Regions from separate parts of the Paenibacillus sp. OAS669 genome, predicted to be linked through region 2. Evidence: riboswitches for the same ligand, from Rfam matches in the RefSeq annotation. Region 2 holds a riboswitch; each other region holds the start of a gene.

Region 1 (7,022 bases), on a different contig from region 2:
GAAGTGCAGGAGAAAGCACTGGAGAAATGGGATGGCCGTCTTCCGAGTGTGACCGGAGGCGCAACACCGTTTATCGACCTGAACTCGTTAGGCAGTAAATAAAACCGCGAGCACGCGCTCTCGACACCCATGGACAAAAATGGTAAATTGGAGGAGGGGTTATCAGTCTTTCCTCCATAAACAGTGTATTAATGATGGATACCGGTAACCGTATTCCGTGAATGCAATATGCTTCCTCTATGATTTGGTTCTAAACCGCATATTAGGGCTGTTGACCCTATAAGGCGTTTTTTTTTATTACTGCCTAAGGAGCTGGGGCAGCGGCGCAAGAATATCTTGTGCGGAAAAGCCCCGATTGGCAGGAGGAAAATGAATTCAGCAATCAGAAATAGTCGGTCCTGCCAAATCCGAATTCCTAAAAGACAGACATAACGGTAGTCAACAGGTTACAATCCGTCCCTTTTTGGTAAAAATGAGGATATGAGGTGATTCCTGTTGCAGGTTTTTACACCGTATCAGCCAATGAACGTCAGTATTCAACATGAGCCGTTTGACGATCCTCAATACTTGTTTGAGCCCAAATGGGACGGCTGGCGTATTGTGATCCATAAGCAAGGAAGCCGGATTGAGGCCTACACACGTCATGGGAATAAGGTGACGAAGAAGTTTCCCGAGCTCGAACAGGCTGTATCGGCTATTCAGACTCATACCGCGATTCTGGATTGTGAAGGGATCGTTATGCGAGACGGGAGACCCGTGTTTGATGATTTCAGCTACCGTGGACGACTCAGCAGCTCCATGAGGATAGCGCAAGCGGTTGCGACACATCCGGTAACTTTTGTAGCTTTTGACTTGCTGTTCACGGAGCGCGAGCATAGCAATGAGCCGCTAATGGAACGAAAGGGACGACTGCATGAGCTCCTCGTTCCTAACTCCGTCATTATGCCGACCCTGTATGTAATGGAGAGAGGGAAGGCTTTGTTCGAGCTGACACGGGAACGGGACATGGAAGGCATCGTGGCCAAACGAACGGATTCTATCTATAGGCCGGGCACGTTGAGCCGGGATTGGGTTAAAATCAAGCATTTTAAAACCATTGACGCTGTTATCCTTGGTTTCCGGACGAATCCCTTCGCGCTGGTGATCGGGCTGCAGTTCCGTACTGTCAAGAACAAGCCTGTCGGAGTGGTGGAATTCGGACTTACTTATGAAGATAAAGAGTGTTTTATGGAGCTGTCCAAGGACCTTTATCTGGAGCATGACAAGCAAACCCAATGGATACAACCCAAACTCTGCTGCCGCATCCAATATTTAGAACGTACGGATACCCATCAGCTTAGGACAACGATATTTAAGCAATTTTTGCCGGATAAAAACCCGGAGGACTGCATTTGGCATTCCTGAACGTCTCGAAGGATTGAGAACCTTATCCAGTCTATGATACTATGAATAAGAAAACGAATAAGAATTTCACTAGGGGTGCTGATGCAGCTGAGAAAGGCGGGAGCCTTAACCCTTATACCTGATCTAGGTAATGCTAGCGAAGGGAAGTGGACGTCACGGCAGTGCTGTGCTGCGCGCGTAAACCACTTTGTCCTGCGAAGTGGTTTTTTTGCTGCTATCGTATTCTGCTGAACAATTGAATAATGCGGGTATCCGCATGAATGAACTGGAGGAGATGGATTGAGTCAGGAATTGGAAGCTTTAATCAGGCAGGTCGAGGAGAGGCAGGAGGAGCTAGTGCAATTGGCCTCACGGCTGATACGATATAAGACCCCGGCGCCTCCGGCCAGAAATACAGAGGAAGCTCAGCAGTTTATTGCACAATTCCTGGAGCTTCACGGGTTTACGGTTGATCAATGGGAAGTGTATCCGGGAGACCCGAACGTCGTCGGTATCAAACAAGGACAAGCCTCCGATCAATTCAAGAGCTTGATCCTTAACGGCCACGTGGATGTGGCAGAGGTAAGTGCGGACGAGCCATGGGAAACCTCTCCGTTCGAGCCGATTGTCAAAGACGGCGTCCTCATTGGCCGTGGGGCCTCGGACATGAAAGGCGGGCTGGCGGGGGCGCTCTTTGCCATCCAGCTGCTGGACGAAGCGGGCATTAAGCTGCCCGGAGATTTGATGTTCCAATCGGTGATTGGTGAAGAAGTCGGAGAAGCAGGTACCCTCCAATGCTGCAAGCGCGGATATCAAGCCGATTTTGCAGTTGTTGTCGATACGAGCGATCTTCATATTCAAGGGCAAGGCGGAGTTATTACCGGTTGGGTCACCGTGAAAAGCAAGAAGACGTTTCATGATGCGACCCGGAAAAATATGATTCATGCCGGAGGCGGAATCCTGGAGGCCAGCGCGATCGAAAAGATGATGAAGCTCCTGCAAGGACTTCAGGAGCTGGAGAGACATTGGGCGGTCATGAAGAGCTATCCGGGGTTTGCACCAGGGACTAATACGATCAATCCGGCCGTTATCGAAGGAGGCAGGCATGCGGCGTTTATTGCCGACGAGTGCAGACTGTGGATCACCGTTCATTTTTATCCGAATGAAACCTATGAGAGTGTATGCCGGGACATTGAAGAGCATTTGAACCGGGTAGCACAAGCGGATCCGTGGCTTAGGGAGAATCCGCCGCAATACGAATGGGGAGGCTCTTCCATGATAGAGGATCGGGGAGAAATCTTCCCTTCTTTAGAAGTGGATCCGAATCATCCTGCGGTCCAGCTGCTTGGTTCAGCCCATGAAACCATATTAGGCCAGCCTGCTGTGGTGGATGTCTCTCCTACGGTAACGGATGGGGGCTGGTTTGGTGATGCAGGGATACCGGCCGCTATTTATGGCCCGGGGGATTTAAAAAACGCTCACGCTGTCAATGAACAAGTATCCATAGAGCAGCTGATTCAATTTACGAAGGTTATGCTGAAATTCATGTACGAATGGGGACACACGGCTAAATAAAGTTGCGCTGGAACCCGCTGGAGGAGGAATAGAGATGAAGTTTTCCGAGTATTTGTTAGAAAAACTGCAGCCGGTTTGGCGCAGCAATCATGACCACCCGTTCGTTCAAGAGATGGGCAAGGGAACGCTGGAGCTGGAAAAATTCCGGTTTTATATGATTCAGGACTACATTTATTTGATCGATTATGCGAAGCTGTTTGCGCTAGGTGCTGTAAAAGCGACGGATTTGACAACGATGGGCACGTTCGCCGCGCTATTGCATTCTACCATGAATGAGGAGATGGCGCTGCACCGGGCTTATGCCGCCAAATTCGGAATTTCCGAGGAGGAGCTGGAGCAAGCGCAGCCGTCACCTATCACGCTGGCCTATACTCACTATATGCTGCATGCCGCTCAGAACGGATCCTTGGCAGAGCTGGTCTCCGCCCTGCTGCCTTGCATGTGGAGCTATTGGGAGATCGGTAAGGAGCTGGCCCAAATCCCAGGATCAACCGAACACGAATGGTATGGAGAATGGATTCGAATGTACAGCTCGGAGGAATTCGGCACTCTGGCTATGTGGTGTATCGACCTGCTCGACCAGCTGGCTGAAGGCAAGCCTCAGAGAGAGCTGAATCGGCTGGAGGAGATCTTTGCGACGACTACACGATTTGAATATTTATTCTGGGATATGGCTTACCGTAAGGAAATGTGGCCGTCCTGAGTTGAGCCGGGCAGAATGACGCGGCTTTCTTTATATTCGCTTTTATCTTCTGCCGGCTCCATTACGGTAGGCTCTGGGAGAGATTCCCGTATGCTTCTTGAAGGATTTGGAGAAGTGGTACACATCACTGAAGCCGGTTACAGCAGCAATATTCGCCAGCGAATCGTCGGTGTTGATCAATAAATCCTTGGCCTTATCGAGTCTTCGTTTGTAAATGTACTGCATGGGGGTAATACCCAAATGCGTCTTCATAAATTGGTACAAATAATTCGTATTAAAATGCATTATGTCCGCCAGCTGCTCAATCTTAATGTCGTTATCCATATGCTGGTCGATATACTCCGTTACTTTTTGCAGCTTCAGAACGGAAGCGGGAGCTACGGACTTGATACCGGTACTGACGCAATGATCGATAAAGCAGCTAATGATATCGTAAATAGCGGATTTGACTCGCAGCGACATAGAGGAAGCCTGCCAGGACAGCGTCTGCTCCATTCTATGAAAAGACTGTACAATACCTGTACATTCCTCTGTATTCATAACGTAAGGAAGCCCATAATATTGAAACAGCGGGGAGAACATAACATTGGATGTAAAATGACACCAGTACTTGGTATAGGTGTTGGAGCTGACGGTTGAGAAGGAATGCAGTGTTCCGGCCGGTATGAATACGAATTGACCCGGCGCAGGATAAACATCCTGATCGTGAATGCGGATCCAGCCTTCTCCGTCGCATATGAAGTACATTTTATTGTACTCGGGCTTTAGATTCTGATAGCCCCAATCAGGCCGGCAGCGGGTAAACCCTCCGTTTAATAAATGGATTTGCAAGTCAGCTACATAGTTGTAGATCAGGTCTTTTCTGTTCTCCATCCAGGCATTCACCCTCTCTTGTCAAAAGCAGGAACCGATTCTATTTTAATATAAAACCGGCGGGAATTGAATGCTGCCGAAATGAGAAATGACACCCATTGATGGAGACATGGCCATAGTGATGCTGGAGCATCCGGCCTAATAGTAAAGCGATTTAAAGATGTACCCATATCATAAGGGTTACTTGGCCATAAAGTGAAACAGGAGGCTTGGGCAGCCTCCTGCTTACTTACGCATATGCTTTTTCCATGTACTCCAGCTTTAAAGCCGTTAAATGGGTAAGCTCCGGTGTGGAGAAAAACTCTGCCAGTCTGCGCAGCCTCATATAAATCGTGCGGAGCACGACGGAATCCATATCCGTAATCATGCTTTGGTTAGCGATATAATCCTGAAGGCTGACTTTGATAAGAAAGTCGCTTTCCCGCAAATTAACAGATAATTGCTTACTCGGGTTATAACCGTTATAAAGGATATATTTGGTCTGCTGCAGCGCATTTTGATACAGCTCAACACATCTTTTGGTAACAGGGACTTGTCTCTTCAATCCATATGAATCCTTAACGACCAGAAGTCGGTTAGCCGCATCCAAAGAATCCTTTTTTAAGTACACGATCTCGTGGGTGCCTATCCCTTCCATAAGCAAACGAATGATAATCGCATCTTGCGGATTGATGCATTGAGACTCGATAAAATTAATTTTTTCAAAAATAATAATAGCAAATCATCCCTTCAGTTTGTGTTAATGGGGTTTACTTGGAATATTTTACAATAACTGTTCCATTATTCATACGATGTAAAACAGGAAGTTTTGTCGTATGTTGACTTTCTTCTAAAATACTTTATGACAAGAGTTTTGGTAATATTACTGAAATTTTGAGTTTTTACAATAAGTGCTTAACGATGGTTGCCCGAAATGAGGGAACTAGCCTTCCAAAAGGCGGGATATTGAAGCGGAATGTAGAAAAATTTTAAAGGACGATACTCTATTTTGACAATTAGCATGCTGGTGATGAGCCGGCGAAGGAAGGGGGGAGCTCAGATCGTTCTTACCATATGTGGATAAGACATCGGGCTATAGGAGAGCAAAGTAACTCTTAAATAACCTGTGGTTAAATAAAGTGACGTTTCGACTGATTTTTAGTACAGCTATTAGACAATTTACGGTCACACAAATATTTAAACAATGATTTCGACAATCAGATCGCTGCATTCCATCATTTGTCGATTTAGATTTAACAAAAATGCTGCATTGGCGTTGACCATACAGCCATCCTTAACTCATAGTCAGTTTAGGTGTGTAATTAGGGGAGGTTTATAGTAAAATAATGGTATATGCCAGTCAAAGCAATCATAGGCTTCAAACGGTACCTTAAGGCAAGATATTACCAACCAAGCGATAAGAAAGAAGGGACATGGATGAAATTTCAAGATTACCTGTATGAGCGTCCGAATATGGAGCAGTTTGCCCATGATTTTGCCGTATTACTAGAGAAGTTCTCAGCTGCCGGGACTTTTGAAGAACAAGACGCGGCTATGAGCGCCATCAATGCTGCGAGAAGAGACGTTTCATCCATGCTTACGATCGCCCGCATCCGGCATTCGATCAATACGACAGATCCGTTCTATAAAGGGGAGCAGGATTACATAGACGAACAGTCCCCTGTATATCAAGGGTTAATTACAGATTATTACAAAGCGTTGGCTGAATCCAAATTCCGTCCGCAGCTCGAAGCCAAGTGGGGGCGGCAGCTGTTCGCGACAGCCGAGCTGTCACAGAAGACATTCCATCCGACCATCGTAGAGGATTTGAAGGAAGAAAATAAAAAATCCAGCGAATACGTGAAGCTGGTGGCATCTGCCAAGATTGAATTTGACGGACAGGAGCGGACGCTTTCCCAGCTGTCGCCTTTCATGCAATCGACCGATAGGGATATTCGCAAAAGAGCGACCGATGCAAGGTACTCTTTCTTTGAAGCCAATGAAGCTGCAGTGGACGAAATCTATGATCATCTGGTGCGTCTCCGTACACAAATTGCTAGGAAGCTCGGCTACCGCAATTTTATCGAGCTCGGCTATGCCCGCATGAATCGGACCGATTATGGACCGGAGCAGGTCGCTAAGTTCCGCGAGCAGGTGCTGGAGCATATCGTGCCTGCGGCATCGGAGTTGAGCGAACGTAAACGTATCCGGCTCGGTCTGGATAAGCTGCGCTATTACGACGGTTTGTCGTTCCTGACCGGAAATCCTAAGCCAAATGGGGATCCGGATTGGATCGTGGAGCAGGCTAGGATAATGTACTCCGAGATGTCCCCGGAGACGGATGAATTTTTCCGGTTCATGCTGGACAACGGCTTGATGGATTTGGAGAGCAAGCCAGGCAAGCGGGTAGGCGGTTATTGCACATATATCGGATCGTATAAAGCTCCGTTTATTTTTTCCAACTTTAACGGGACCTCGCACGATGTCGACGTGCTGACGCATGAAGCGG
Region 2 (7,022 bases):
GCCGGTCTTTTCCGGAGCTGTTTTCGAGGAGAAGCCTCATATCACGGCTCCCCATAAACCAGGCAAGCTGAACACGGATTATGTGGAAGACGGGGTGAAAGCCGTCAATCTGATGCGTTATTTGGCAGGCCTGCCCGATGATCTGGTGCAGGATTCGTCCCTCAACGAGCAGGCTCAGTACGGAGCGGTGCTTCTGGCCGACTACGGCAAGCTGTCCCATACCCCCGGCAAGACGGCGGGCATGGATGAAAACTTTTATAAAAAAGGGTACTTATCCACGAGCACGAGCAATATTTACAGTATTTATGCCGCCAGCAGCGCCATTAAGCCGAGCAGCCTGTTAACCCGGACGGTTGCATCCTACATGAGCGACCATGACGATTCAAATCGGGCGACGGTCGGACATCGCCGGTGGATTCTGTACCCGCCGCTGCAAAAAATCGGCTTCGGGCTGGCGGAAGGGAGACGTTTCCACGATTATCGAACGTATTATTCCCCTATGCAGGTGTTTGATAAAAGCCGACCGGTCCCATTCGAATACGATATCATCACCTGGCCGGGAAAGGGTTACTTCCCGTTACCTTATTTCCAGGGAAGTGATCCTTGGTCGGTTTCCTTGAACCCGGAATTGTTCAAGAAACCGAATCTAGGGGATGTAACCGTTACGCTGACGCGTCTAAACGATCAAACCATCTGGACGTTGGATCAGGAGGATCAGGAAGGCCGGAACGGCGGCACTTACTTTAATGTCGATACTACCGCTTATGGCGTTCCTTACTGCATCATTTTTAAGCCGAATGACGGCATCCAATATATGGATGGAGACCGCTTCGAGGTTCAAATATCCGGATTAAAGGACAGACAAGGGAACCCGGCGTCAGTCAATTATCAGGTTGTCATGTTTGCAACTTGACTAACCCAACCGGTACAATCATGGGATAAGAACTGAATTTACAAGACCCATACCAATAACGAAGCAGGTGATCCCTTGTTACAACCGGTACCTATCATGGGGATTCCGTTCTCCCCTCTTGATTTGAACGAGACGCTGCAGCACCTTGCCGATCGGGTGAACAACCCCGGAGATTCTTTGTTTCATCTTATCACGGCCAATCCGGAATTCGTCATGACGGCCCTTCAGGACCGCGAATTCAAGCAAATTATGGACGCTGCCCACCTGATAACTCCTGATGGTATAGGAATCGTCCTGGCTTCCAGATGGAAAGGAACCCCGCTCAAGGAAAGGGTGACGGGGTACGATCTTTTGATCGGCTTGCTCGAGATGGGCAATGAAAGAGGCTATTCATTCTTTTTGCTGGGGGCAGATGAAGAGACGAGCCGACAAGCGGCGGACAACATTGCGGCACGCTATCCAGGGGTTCGCATTGCGGGGAGGCATCACGGTTTCTTTGGCAAGGAGCAGGAGGAAGCAATCGTTCGCACCATTCAAGCCGCCAAGCCCGACTTTCTGATCGTTGCGATGGGGGCGCCGTATTCGGAGAAGTGGATTACGAGGTACAAAACAAGCCTTCACGCCAAAGTAGCCTTCGGAGTCGGCGGAAGCCTCGATATTATTGCCGGAACTGTCAAGAGGGCACCGGTCCTATGGCAGAACCTCCATCTGGAATGGCTGCACCGGCTGCTGTCCAAGCCCTCGCTAAGATGGCGAAGGCAGCTTCTGCTGCCGAAGTTTGCCTGGAGAGTCGTTACGGGAAGAGGTTGAGCTTATAGATCGGAGTTAACTTATCCCCATCAAGCAATGGCCTTTGCTATGAAGCTGATTCGGTTAGTTTACGGGGAGCTAGCTCCGAATTTTATCCGTAGAAGCCGTGTCAACAAAGAAATCCTCCTTTCCGTACTTGCGGAGAGGAGGATTTTTTTAGCTTCTATGCCAGGCACCATATTGCTCCCGCTGCTTTAAGCGGATGCCTGCTGGTCCCATTCCTTCAGCTTCTTGTCCGAGGGAAGGAAGAAGGTCAACAGTCCGAGCAGCGGCAGGAAGCTGACCATTTGCATAACTGCCTCCAGATGAAACTTGTCAATCAGGCCGCCCAAGGCTACCGCTCCTAATGCTCCGAGTCCGAAGGCCATGCCGGTGATCAGTCCGGAGACCGTTCCGACCTTACCAGGAACAAGCTCTTGGGCATACACTACGGTCACTGAAAAGCTGGATAAAATAATAAGTCCATTGATCAACAAAATGACGTAGGCCCAAAATGCATTAGCATACGGCAGCACCAGCGCTAAAGGCGCGGAGCCGAGCATGGAGAAGAAAATCATATTCCGCCGTCCGAAACGGTCCGCAAGCGGCCCTCCGAGGAAGGTGCCGACGGCACCGGCAGCCGCAAACAGGAAGATGTAGATTTGCGCATGCTCCAGAGACAGGTTGAATTTCTCCATTAAATAAAACGGGTAGTAGGTCGATACCCCGGAATGGTACCAGGATCTGGCGAACACAAGAAAAATCAGCATCGTAAACGCAAAGGCGATCTGCTTCTTACGGGCCGGTCGGTTGGCATGTGCGGCGGATTTTTTGACCGGTCTCGGGTTTGCCGCCATATAACCGCTGTACCACCGCGCAATATACATTTGAACGGCTATGGCCAGTCCGGCCACAAGAACGAACCAAATGGCCCCTCGCTGTCCAAGAGGAGCAAAGATGAGCGCCGTCATGATGGAGGCCAGGGATTGTCCGGCGTTGCCGCCTACCTGGAAGATGGACTGTGCCAGCCCGCGCCGTGAGCCTGCAGCCATGTGTGCGACGCGCGAGCCTTCCGGGTGAAAGATGGCGGAGCCCAGCCCGACAAAAATGACGGATACGAGAATCATGCCGTAATTGGGCGAAAAGGCAAGGCCCAGCACCCCTAGGCATGTCAATCCCATTCCAAGTGGGAGCATGTAGGGGGAGGGCTTGCGGTCAGAATATAAGCCGATGGCCGGCTGCATAAGCGCAGAGGTCATGTTAAGGGAAAAGACGATAATCCCCGCTTGCATGTAGCTTAGTTGCATCGAATCCTTAAGAATCGGCAGGATGGCCGGAATAATCGACTGGATGGAATCATTGAACAAATGAACGATGCTTATGGCAAGTAAAATTCGCATGACAGTCGGCTTGAGACTGTGCTGCGGGGCCGATTGCAGTCTTGCGCCGGCGGCCTCCGTTCCGGATGATGCTGCTTGCATAATGGCTTTCTCCTCTGCTAGTACGATGATGTCAGGATGGCTGAATGGTTCCTAACGCTTCTCCCATTTTGACTTTGCTTCCGACATGCAGGTCGCTGCGGCTTAAGAACGTATCGCTCTCCATCAGCAGCACGACGGTGGAGCCGAACTCGAAGTAAGCGAGCTCATCCCCGCGCTGCAAGGTGTTGGGCAGCGGCTTCACGTACTGGATGCTGCTCACGTTCATCGCTCCGACCTTTACTACGGCCACTTCGCCGCCCTCATGCTGCATATAGGTGATCAATCTTTCGTTACGGCTCAATACTCTGCGCATTTGGCGCAAACCGAACTCGTTCACCGGATATACTTTGCCCGGGACGTGCTCTTTCTCGATAATGCTTCCGTCAATCGGGGTATGAATCCGGTGATAATCGGTCGGGCTCAAATATAGCACGAAATAAAATCCGTTCTGATAATTCACCGTACGAGGCGAAAAGTTAAGCAGCTCCTCAACGGTGTAATCTTGTCCCTTGACGTTAACGATCAAACCTTCTTCTATCGGTCCCATGCCGGTAATCGCTGCATCAACCGGACTGACGAGAGTATGCTCGGCAGTATTGACTGGACGCAGCCCGGATTTCAAACGTCTCGTAAAAAAATCATTCAGTGAAGCATACTCCGACAGATGCTTCTCGGCGTCTTGAACCGGAATGCCGTATATTTTGGCAAAGCGCGGGATCAATCCGCGGCTTGCTCGGGATTTCGCAAAGGATCCGGTTAACCGGGAGATCGACTTGCGGGAGGATAGCTCCGTCAGCAAGCGGAAAAAAGGTTTCATCATAACTGTTCATTCACCTATTTCTTCATAGTGTGGGTCTACCGAATATCTTGACACAGAACAGGGTCCAACGCAAGAAAAAAAGCATGGCCCTACAGGAAGGAAAGGGACATTTGCCCATACGCAAAACGGCGATGTTTCGGTGCCCAACCGGCTCCGGTATCGGCAAGTGAGGATTGCCGTCTCTTTTTGCGGACCGGATACCGCACATTTAGCCGTTGACTTTTATCCCAATCGTGCTAATATGATATTTGTCACTAGGGGAGCCGAAAGGCTGAGACTGGATCGATAGATCCTAGACCCTCTGAACCTGATCTGGATTGTACCAGCGTAGGGAAGTGGAGAACGTTAGAAGCGTGTTATCTACGTACATGCAGGCCACTTCCATGTTGTTGATGGAGGTGGCCTTTTCGCGTTGTCCTGTCAGAACAAGGTCTGGGCTGAGGCCCCGAGCATCATCATATTTAGAAAAAGGAGTGGATGGAAATGTCCAAAGGGTTAAAGCTAACCGACATCCTGGTCACCATCGTCATCGCAGTTGTGTTCGGCATCATTTATCGGTTATGGGGAGATGTGTCCAACGTCGTAAAGCTGGCGGGCTTGCAGCTGGATCAGCTTGTCTACGGGGTATGGTTTATGGCGGCTACGGTAGCGGCGCTGATTATCCGCAAACCGGGCGTAGCGCTGCTGGCGGAGGTGGCCGCGGCTTCCGGGGAGCTTCTTACAGGCTCGCAATACGGGATTGAATCCTTGACCTACGGGATTGCTCAAGGTTTGCTGGCCGAGCTGGTATTCGCCTTATTCCGATACCGCAGCTTCTCGATAACGACGGTTTCCCTGGCAGGGATCGGTTCGGCTGTCGCTTCGCTTGTTTTCGACGCGTTCAAAGGCTATTTGATCGATCTGCAAACCTGGAATTTGACGCTGTATTTTGCTTTCCGCATCGTCGGATCGATCTTCTTCACGGGGATGTGCGCGTACTGGCTGGTGAAAGCTCTGGAGGTTACCGGGGTGACACAGCTTGTCCGTCCGGTGAGCAGCGCAGATTACCAGGCCTTGGAGCGTAAGGGATGATGCAGCAGGAATGTGCATCAGTACATGGACTACGTCTCAAATTCGCCGGTAGTCCGACGCTTCTGTTCAACGATATTTCGTTCTCGGTTCAGACAGGGCAGAAGGTGCTGCTCCTCGGACCGAGCGGATGCGGCAAATCTACGCTGCTTCAAGTATTGACCGGGCTCGTTCCCAATGTGATCGAGGTCCCTGTCAAATTCGACGAGATTGCCATTCCTGCCTCATGGGGCTATGTATTTCAAGACCCGGATACCCAATTCTGCATGCCGTACGTAGATGAGGAAATGGCGTTCGTGCTGGAGAATCTGGGGGCTCCGCGGGAGGAGATGAGCGGCAGAATCAGCGACGGGCTGCGGCAGGTAGGACTCGAGCTTCCCGAGCTTCACATGCCCATTCAAGCGATGTCCCAGGGGATGAAGCAGCGTCTGGCGATAGCCTCCGTGCTTGCCCTGGAGCCGGAGGTTCTGTTCTTCGACGAACCGACGGCGCTGCTGGACCCGGAGGGCACCCGGCAGGTGTGGGATACCATCAAGGCTATAGGAAGGGACAAAACGATCGTTATCGTAGAGCATAAAATCGATGAAATCATCGGATTTGTCGACCGGGTCGTACTGTTCTCCCCCCAAGGGGATATCTTGGCGGACGGCCCGCCTGCCGACGTATTCGGTCAGCATAAAGAAAAGCTTAAGGAGTACGGGATCTGGTATCCGGAGGTATGGGATGATTACGTCTCCGGACCGGCTTACAGGTCGCTGCGGAATGCTGCAGAGGAGAAGCCTGTGCCAGCATCGGGATTGCTTAAGCTGAGCGATTTTAGCGCCTACCGCGGCAGGGAAGCGAAGCTGCGTGTCGAAAAAGCGGCGGCGAGCTCCGGCGAATGGATTGCTGTAGTGGGCGAGAACGGAGCGGGCAAGAGCACGCTGCTTCAAGCCCTGATGCAGCTCATTAAGACCTCGGGCGCTTACGAGCTGGCTGGACGCGGCGTTAAAGGCTTCAAGGATGTGGCGGATACTGCAGCTTACGTCTTTCAAAATCCGGAAATGCAATTTGTAACCCATTCCGTGCTGGATGAGGCGGCATTCGGGTTCCGCCGCGGGCGGAAGCCGGATGCCGAAAGGCTTGCGCTGGAGCTTCTGGCCGAGTTCGGTCTGGAGGCCCAGCAGAACCAGCACCCTTATCAATTATCGCTCGGACAAAAACGCCGTCTCAGCGTGGCGACGGCAATGTATCAGACACAGCGGGTTATTATGCTGGATGAGCCTACGTTCGGACAGGATGCAGCGAACACCTTCGCGATTCTGGAGAAGCTTGAGGCCTGGAGACGCCAGGGAACGACCATTATTATGGTCACGCACGATCTGGAGATCGTCCGGTGGTTCGCAACCCGGGTCTGGGTCGTGGAGCGGGGAAGGCTAGAAGCGGACACGACGCCGTCGCAATATTTGCAGAAGGAAGTGAAGGACAGTGGACAACTTATTAGCTTACGATGAAACCTGGCTGCACCGAGTGAATCCGAGCTTCAAGCTGCTGCTGTCGCTGGCCTTGTTCTTTGTCCTTCTCTTCACGGACAATCTTAATGTTCTGGTCAATCTGACCCTTGCCCAGCTGATTCTGCTGCTGTGCTTTTCGGGACAGCCTCTGCACCGGCTGCTGCTGATGTTCCTGCCGTTCGGACTGCTCTTCGTATCGTCCTCCATGTCCATGATGCTGTTCGGAAAAGGGGACACGACATGGATTCATTGGGGATTGATTCGGGTTACGGAGGAGAGCTCTTACCGCGGGCTTCATATCGGCTTGAAGACCGTCAACATGGCGCTTACAGGATTGACGTTTGCATTGACGACAAGGCCCGTCGCCTTGTTCTACTCGCTGATGCAGCAGTGCAAGCTGCCTGCGAAATTCGCCTACAGCTTTATGGCCGCCTTGCGGCTGATTCCCATCATGGCTG
Region 3 (7,022 bases), on a different contig from region 2:
TATTATTTTCCTTGTTCATCCCGGTCATTTATTTCTACAACATTTTTGATGCGCTTCAACAGACCGACAAAGTCAATTCCGGGTGGGGCGGGCTTTATTCCGATACGATGGATACCGTGGGCAGCAAAAGGTCATCCAAAGGTCCAAAAGGCAGCACGATCGGCTACTTGTTGATTATCGGGGGCGTATTCCTGTTTCTTGTAAGCAGCAAGCCGGCCTGGCTGAACCGGATTTTTGAGCTGCTCGGGTCCTCTATCGGTGCTGTTGTGCTTATTGTTGTAGGCGTCGTGATGTTTTTGAAGGAATCTACGAAAAAATAAAGACAAGAAGGAGAACGTACGATGCGAAAAGCAGGACGTTACACGGCTGCGCTGCTTCTGGTTTTAGTCGGGGCGGCGGTAATTGCCGATCAGTACATGGGATCGCAGTGGACAGCGCTTCTTGTTAACTGGTGGCCCGTATTGTTTGTAGCTTTGGGCGTTGAGTATATTTTATTTAATATGAAATACGGAGACAGCGACAAGCAGCTGAAGCTGGATCTAGGCGGCGTCATTATTGCGGTTATCCTCTCCGCTATTGTCATTGGCAGCACGCAGTCCGCCGCGCTGTTCCGCAATTGGTCGGCCAATCTCAATTTGGGAGATGCGGTGCTTTCCTTCACCCAAGGGGATGGACACAAATTTGAACAGGGAACGACTGAAATCGTGTTGGCCAGCGGGGTGGATAAGGTAACGGTTAATAACCCTTCGGGCAATGTCGTTCTAAAGCAGGGAACTACGGATAAGCTTCAAATTGAAACGACCGTTTACGTGGCCGTGGATGACGAGCAGGAGGCCAAGCGAATTGCTTCCGAGGCGCGGTTGGAGCAGCGGGTTCAAGGACATGAGCTGACGTTAACCTCCACAGGAGCAGAGTACGGAGGCGGGTTCTGGCAACAGCGCAAGGCGCGCACTGATCTGGTGATCAGCCTGCCGCAGCAAATCAAGCTCGACATGGATCTGGAGACAAGTAACGGGTCCATCACCGCGGAACAATTGGCTTTCAAGCGGGAGCTGAAGGCCAGGACGACCAATGGAGAAATCAAGGCTGCTTCCATCCGGGCCGATAACATAGAGCTTCGATCCACCAATGCCCGCATCGCAGCTGTAAAGACCCAAGGAAGCATGAAGCTGGATTCAACCAACGGCGTGCTGGAGGTGCAGGATCATCAGGGGGATGTGAAGCTGACATCGACCAACGGCAGCCTTACCTTGAATCAGGTTAACGGTACCATAGCTGCCAAAACAACGAACGGAAATATTCAGATCCAGGATGTACCCGGCGGATTAAAGGCAGACACAACGAATGGCTCCGTACAAGTTGCGAGCCGCGTTATTAACGGGGATTGGGATATCGAGACGACTCACGGCGGCATCAAGCTGGTACTGCCCCCTAACGGAGACTACACTCTCAAAGGAGAAGGGGAGAGAGACAGTATTCATTCGGCGATTCCGATGCAAATTAATAAGAAGTCGATCGAAGGAGTTGTCGGTACGGGAAAACATAAAATACATTTGGATACGAGTGGAACTATCGATATTCAAAAAGCGGAGTAGCACGTTCTTTTTTTCAGCTATCCTGTAACTTCATTGACAAATGTAAATAAAGCCGCGTAAAATAAATCGATACCCTTTTATCGGATTAGGCGGTGAGACAGCATGGATTCACGATTGGAGCAAGCGTTGCACAAATTGAAATCGACAGGCGTACGCATGACCCCGCAAAGACATGCTATTCTGGCCTATTTATTAAATACGATGACGCATCCGACGGCTGACGAGATCTATAAGGCGCTGGCGCCCCGGTTTCCGAGCATGAGTGTTGCAACGGTATACAACAATCTTAAGGTATTTATCGAGGTCGGACTGGTTCGTGAGATGACCTACGGCGATCATTCAAGCCGGTTTGATGCGGATATGTCGGATCATTACCATGCGCTCTGCGAGGAATGCGGCAAGCTCGTTGACTTTTCCTACAAGCCGCTGGATGATTTGGAGAAAACGGCCGGGATAGAGACAGGGTTTTTGGTGAAAAGCCACCGTGTCGAAGTTTATGGGATCTGCTCGGATTGTGCCGGAGCCCGGCAACTGTCGTAAATTGGAACATTCTACTAATATAAGGTATAATGGACGTGCTTAAAGCCTGCTTGGCAATCAAGTGGCTTTCAGTGCGTCTTTTTTGTTAAACTAGTACTAGATTTGAGCGATGACTAGAGTCGCCATGGGAGTGAAGCAATGGAACCGGATTTGATGATGAATCATAGAACGACGAGAAAAAGGTCGAAAAAATGGCGCATATGGACCCTATTGTTCGCCGTATTACTCGGAGCCGCGGCCGTAGTGTACTGGGACAAATATGTTCCGACCAGCCGGCATGAGGATCCCTCCTTCGAGGGAATCGCGAAGCCGATCTTCTATAAAGGCGTTTTATATGATGAGCCGGCCTCGGGGAAGGAAGAGAGCTTGAAGCTGCCCTTTGCCTTAGCCAAGGAATTAATAGATCCGATGATGCTGTACGAGGAATCGAGTGATTCGACCATTATCACGACGCAGGACAAGGTAGTTCGCTTGAGGACAAGCCAGTTGACCGGAACGATTAATGAGAAGCCCTTCAACCTGAAGTTTCCTCTGGAAAAAGTAAACGGAACCCTGTATCTGCCCATGGAGCCTTTAAAGCAGCTTTACGGGATAGAATTGCGGGAGTCTCAGGACACCGGCGCTGTGATCCTTGTGAAAGAAGGGGACGAACTCAACTGGGGCAAAGCGGTATCTTATCCGAACAAGCCGGACAAAACGATTCCGATGCGCAAGGAGATGTCCATTAAATCTCCGATTGTTGCTGATTTAAAGCAGGGAGAGGACGTCATGATCTGGGGTGAGGAGGAAGAGTGGTACCATGTGCAGCTGAAGAACGGGTATATGGGCTACGTCAAAAAGGACCATTTGTTGTCCGATCATGTGGAAAAGGTCCCCAAGCAGGAGCAGCCTCCAAGCTTTGTAGCGCCGAAGTTGGAGGGCGGGAAGATCAATATGACCTGGGAGCAGGTAACGACTCCAAAAAGCCCGGATACATCCAAATTTCCACCTATGCCCGGCTTGAATGTGGTTAGCCCTACCTGGTTTCATATCGATGACGGTCAGGGCAACTTGAAGAACATTGTTGATCCGGCCTATGTCAAGTGGGCGCACAGCCAAAACTATCATATTTGGGCGCTGTTCAGCAATGGATTTGATCCGAAGCGCACGACAGAAGCATTGTCGACCTACGATAAAAGAATGAAGATGATCAAGCAGCTACTAAGCTTTGCGCAATTATATTCCTTACAGGGCATTAATATCGATTTTGAAAATGTAAATACTAAGGATAAAGAAAACCTGGTCCAATTCGTCCGCGAAATGGTGCCGTTAATGCATGAACAGGGGCTTGTCGTATCGATGGATGTTACGCCGAAGTCTTCAAGCGAGATGTGGTCGGCCTTTTATGACCGGAAAGCTCTTATAGATTCTTTGGACTATATGATGATCATGGCCTATGACGAATACTGGGCCAGCAGCCCTACCGCAGGCTCCGTCTCCTCGCTTCCTTGGGTGGAGAAGAACGTCGTGAAGCTGATGAAGGAGGACCAGATTCCGGCCTCGAAGCTAGTGCTGGGCGTTCCTTTCTATACCCGGATCTGGACGGAGGAGGTCGTTGACGGCAAGAAGAAGGTAAGCTCGAGATCGGTCTATATGGACAATCCGCAAAGAACGATCAAAGAGAAAAATCTGACTCCTGTGTTCCTGCCGGAGGTCGGTCAAAACTATGTCGAGTACAAGGAAGGCGACAAGCTGAACCGTATATGGCTGGAGGATGAGGTATCCATGAAAGCGCGGATGGATATCGTTAATAAATACCAGCTTGCCGGAGTGGCTACGTGGCGAAGAGGCTACGAGAACCCGGCTATATGGGAGCTTATAAAGACAGAGCTTAACAAAAAGCCTTAACCGGACAAAAAAACTGGCTTCCTCTCTCACCTCATGCAGGTAGGGAAAGGAGCCAGTTTTCTTTGCTTCGGCCGTTAAAGATTGGCTTTGGCATTCGGGTCGTGCTGGGGATCCAGAGACAGGATCGTTTTGCAGAACATGCAGCGGTCCGTTTTACCGAGAATTTTGGTAGCCTTGCCGCATTCGGGGCATTCGACAACGGTGGTGCTGGTAGACATCATACCGGCCCAGAAATACACTCCCATGCTGGCCAGCATAGAGATAGCTCCGATGACCATACATATACCGGCGATAATCTTGCCTGCTACGCCCCAGTTAAAAACAATGCCTGCTAACCCCACGATCATCAGCAGCATGCCTCCCATGGTCAGCAGCAGTCCCCATAACCGGAATTCATTAACTTTACTGGATTTTAATATCACGGGTGTCACTTCTTTCTTTAGATAAAATGTGAAATTTGTCACTGAAATGATGCAGGAAACCGCCTACTAATGTAGAAATAAGAAGTATCATGGAATGTTATGTAGGAGGCTGCGGCGATGAACGCCCTAAAGGAACAAAGGATTGCCAGGCTCCGGGAAGATGATGCAGTCATGAGTATATTGGCGGTCGATAATCCGTCAATGTTTTCTGCAATCACGGACGGATTCGATCTCCTGTTGCTAGTCATTGTAAAAGAGGGCCTGCAAACTGATCAACAGTATCATTATATAAAAGACGACTGCCGTATACAAGAAAGATGGTTTACTTCGTCTGCAATTCATCAGCTTATGCTGCACGGAGAGCACCGCAACCTCATTTACTGGATCTTAAAGGGAGAGATTCTTCTGGATCGGAATACGTATTTAGAAGGTTTGCGGCATCGGATGCTGGAATTTCCGTCGGAAATGAGAGAGCACAAGCTGTTAATAGAATTCTCCAGATTTTTGCGCAAATATATGGAGAGTAAAGAATATATTTTGGAGGACCATCTGCTGGATGCGTACAATAACATTCTCGAAGCGCTCCATCATTGGGCGAGGATTGTTATCATCGAAGCGGGAAGCCATCCCGAAATTACCGTCTGGCGTCAGGTAAAAACGATTAATCCCGGAGTATACAAGCTGTATGAGGAGCTCACGCTAAGCAATGAAACGCTCAAGCAGCGCGTCCAGCTAGTGCTTCTTGCTTGCGAATTTTCCGTCATGTCCAAGATGGAGAGATGCTGCGGCCTCTTGCTCTCCCTATTGTCCAGCCGTGAAGAAGCCTGGAGCCTAGGCGAGCTTCAGCAGTGTGAGAAGCTGTCCGACATTCGGTTCGAGCTTCCGCTTATCCTGAATAAGCTGGTGAAGAAATCACTGGCCAAGGAAATTATCTATACATTGGACGAAGAAGTATCCCAGCTGGAATTACGGTACACAACGAAATAAGGAATCCAAGCGACAAAAACAGCAGTTTCTGCTATACTTATACTCAATTGAATAACCACTAGGGGAGCCTTTTATCGCGAGGCTGAGATAAGAAAGCTTTTTCTTGACCCTTGGAACCTGATTATGGCATGTCTTGTGCGGCATGCTTCTGGATGATACCAGCGTAGGGAAGTGGACGAACGTAAGATGCTGTTTTCGGCATATTTACACCAAGTCAACCTCTTGTGCGCGGTTGGCTTTTTTTGTTGTCAATTTTACCTGGAAAGCGTGGTGTGGTGGTGTGAGACTGATCATTAACGGGGAAGCGAGAGAAGTAGATCAGGTAACGAATGTTGCCGAGCTGCTTACTGTTTTCAAACTTGAGCAAAAAATACTGGTCATCGAGCTGAATCGGGACATTATCGAGCGCAGCGAGTATGCCAATACAGCTCTCAAGGAAGGCGACTCTCTTGAAATTGTTCACTTTGTAGGCGGGGGTTAAGGATTGATTTGCCCGTTATACTTGCTTGCACATACATATTAATGGAGGTTTGTACAAATGAATGACGTGTTAAAAATCGGCCCCTATGAATTCAAATCCAGATTGCTGCTAGGGACAGGCAAATTCAATTCGCTGGATATTCAAAACCAAGCCGTTCAGGCTTCCGAAGCGGACGTTCTTACCTTCGCTATTCGCCGTCTGCCTATCGATAACCCGGAAGCTCCTAATTTCCTGGAGACGCTGGATTTAAAAAAGTTTACGCTTCTCCCTAACACGGCGGGCGCTTATACTGTAGAAGAAGCTGTTCGTATTGCAAAGCTGGCCAAGGCATCGGGCATGTGCGACATGATTAAGGTGGAAGTCATCGGTGATCCGAAGACTCTGCTGCCGGACCCTATCGGAACGCTAGAAGCTACGAAAATACTGGTGGACCTTGGCTTCATCGTGCTGCCGTATACCTCGGACGATCCGATTCTGGCGCGCAAGCTGCAGGAAGCGGGAGCCGCTGCAGTTATGCCTGGAGCTTCTCCTATCGGTTCGGGACAGGGCATTGCCAATCCGAATCAGCTTCGCTTTATTATCGAAGAAGCGAAAGTTCCTGTAATCGTTGACGCGGGTATAGGCGGTCCGGCAGATGCTGCATTGGCAATGGAGCTGGGTGCCGATGGCGTACTTCTGAACACGGCTGTCGCCGGCGCTCAGGATCCGGTTCTCATGGCGGAAGCATTCAAGCTGGCTGTCATTGCGGGACGTAAAGGATTTATGGCGGGGCGCATTCCTAAAAAGAGATATGCCTCTGCAAGCAGCCCGGTCGAAGGAATGATCGAATAGCTTGAGCTTGATTCGAAACCTGAAGGGAGTACGTCTGGTTTAGACAGGCGTGCTTCTTTTATTCTGTAAGCCATCGAAAAAAGAGCATCTGCCTTGAAAGATGATTCGCTGAATATTTTTTTAAAATAACGCTTGACTTTATATATAAGCCTATGATACATTAACTCTCGCCGCTAAAAAACGGCAAACACATCCGAAACAAATCAAGCTTAATAAGAAAAATAAATTTCAAAAAAAAGCTTGCATTAAGATGGGTGAATGTGATATATTAAAAAAGTC

What was found. A riboswitch is a leader RNA that binds a small molecule or an ion and turns the genes downstream of it on or off. The one in region 2 is predicted to bind thiamine pyrophosphate.
Region 1: another riboswitch for thiamine pyrophosphate. It lies ahead of GGC63_RS07810 (acetylornithine deacetylase); the one in region 2 lies ahead of GGC63_RS21885 (ECF transporter S component).
Region 3: another riboswitch for thiamine pyrophosphate. It lies ahead of thiS (sulfur carrier protein ThiS); the one in region 2 lies ahead of GGC63_RS21885 (ECF transporter S component).

What each region holds. Positions count from the first base shown of each region.
Region 1 covers NZ_JADBDR010000002.1:567,322-574,343, forward strand. Annotated here, with positions in the region: gene GGC63_RS07800 (prohibitin family protein) at 1-102, shown strand, start outside; gene GGC63_RS07805 (DNA ligase) at 496-1,404, shown strand; TPP riboswitch at 1,466-1,566, shown strand; gene GGC63_RS07810 (acetylornithine deacetylase) at 1,684-2,958, shown strand; gene tenA (thiaminase II) at 2,993-3,661, shown strand; gene GGC63_RS07820 (AraC family transcriptional regulator) at 3,704-4,534, opposite strand; gene GGC63_RS35320 (hypothetical protein) at 4,764-5,249, opposite strand; gene GGC63_RS07830 (M3 family oligoendopeptidase) at 5,951-7,022, shown strand, end outside.
Region 2 covers NZ_JADBDR010000010.1:171,939-178,960, forward strand. Annotated here, with positions in the region: gene GGC63_RS21865 (stalk domain-containing protein) at 1-913, shown strand, start outside; gene GGC63_RS21870 (WecB/TagA/CpsF family glycosyltransferase) at 989-1,723, shown strand; gene GGC63_RS21875 (MFS transporter) at 1,918-3,183, opposite strand; gene asd (archaetidylserine decarboxylase) at 3,215-4,003, opposite strand; TPP riboswitch at 4,250-4,354, shown strand; gene GGC63_RS21885 (ECF transporter S component) at 4,487-5,074, shown strand; gene GGC63_RS21890 (ABC transporter ATP-binding protein) at 5,071-6,564, shown strand; gene GGC63_RS21895 (energy-coupling factor transporter transmembrane component T family protein) at 6,539-7,022, shown strand, end outside.
Region 3 covers NZ_JADBDR010000032.1:215-7,236, reverse strand. Annotated here, with positions in the region: gene GGC63_RS34025 (hypothetical protein) at 1-320, shown strand, start outside; gene GGC63_RS34020 (DUF4097 family beta strand repeat-containing protein) at 342-1,595, shown strand; gene perR (peroxide-responsive transcriptional repressor PerR) at 1,698-2,135, shown strand; gene GGC63_RS34010 (glycosyl hydrolase family 18 protein) at 2,274-4,022, shown strand; gene GGC63_RS34005 (DUF2614 family zinc ribbon-containing protein) at 4,097-4,444, opposite strand; gene GGC63_RS34000 (nucleotidyltransferase-like protein) at 4,562-5,431, shown strand; TPP riboswitch at 5,482-5,618, shown strand; gene thiS (sulfur carrier protein ThiS) at 5,712-5,912, shown strand; gene GGC63_RS33990 (thiazole synthase) at 5,970-6,743, shown strand.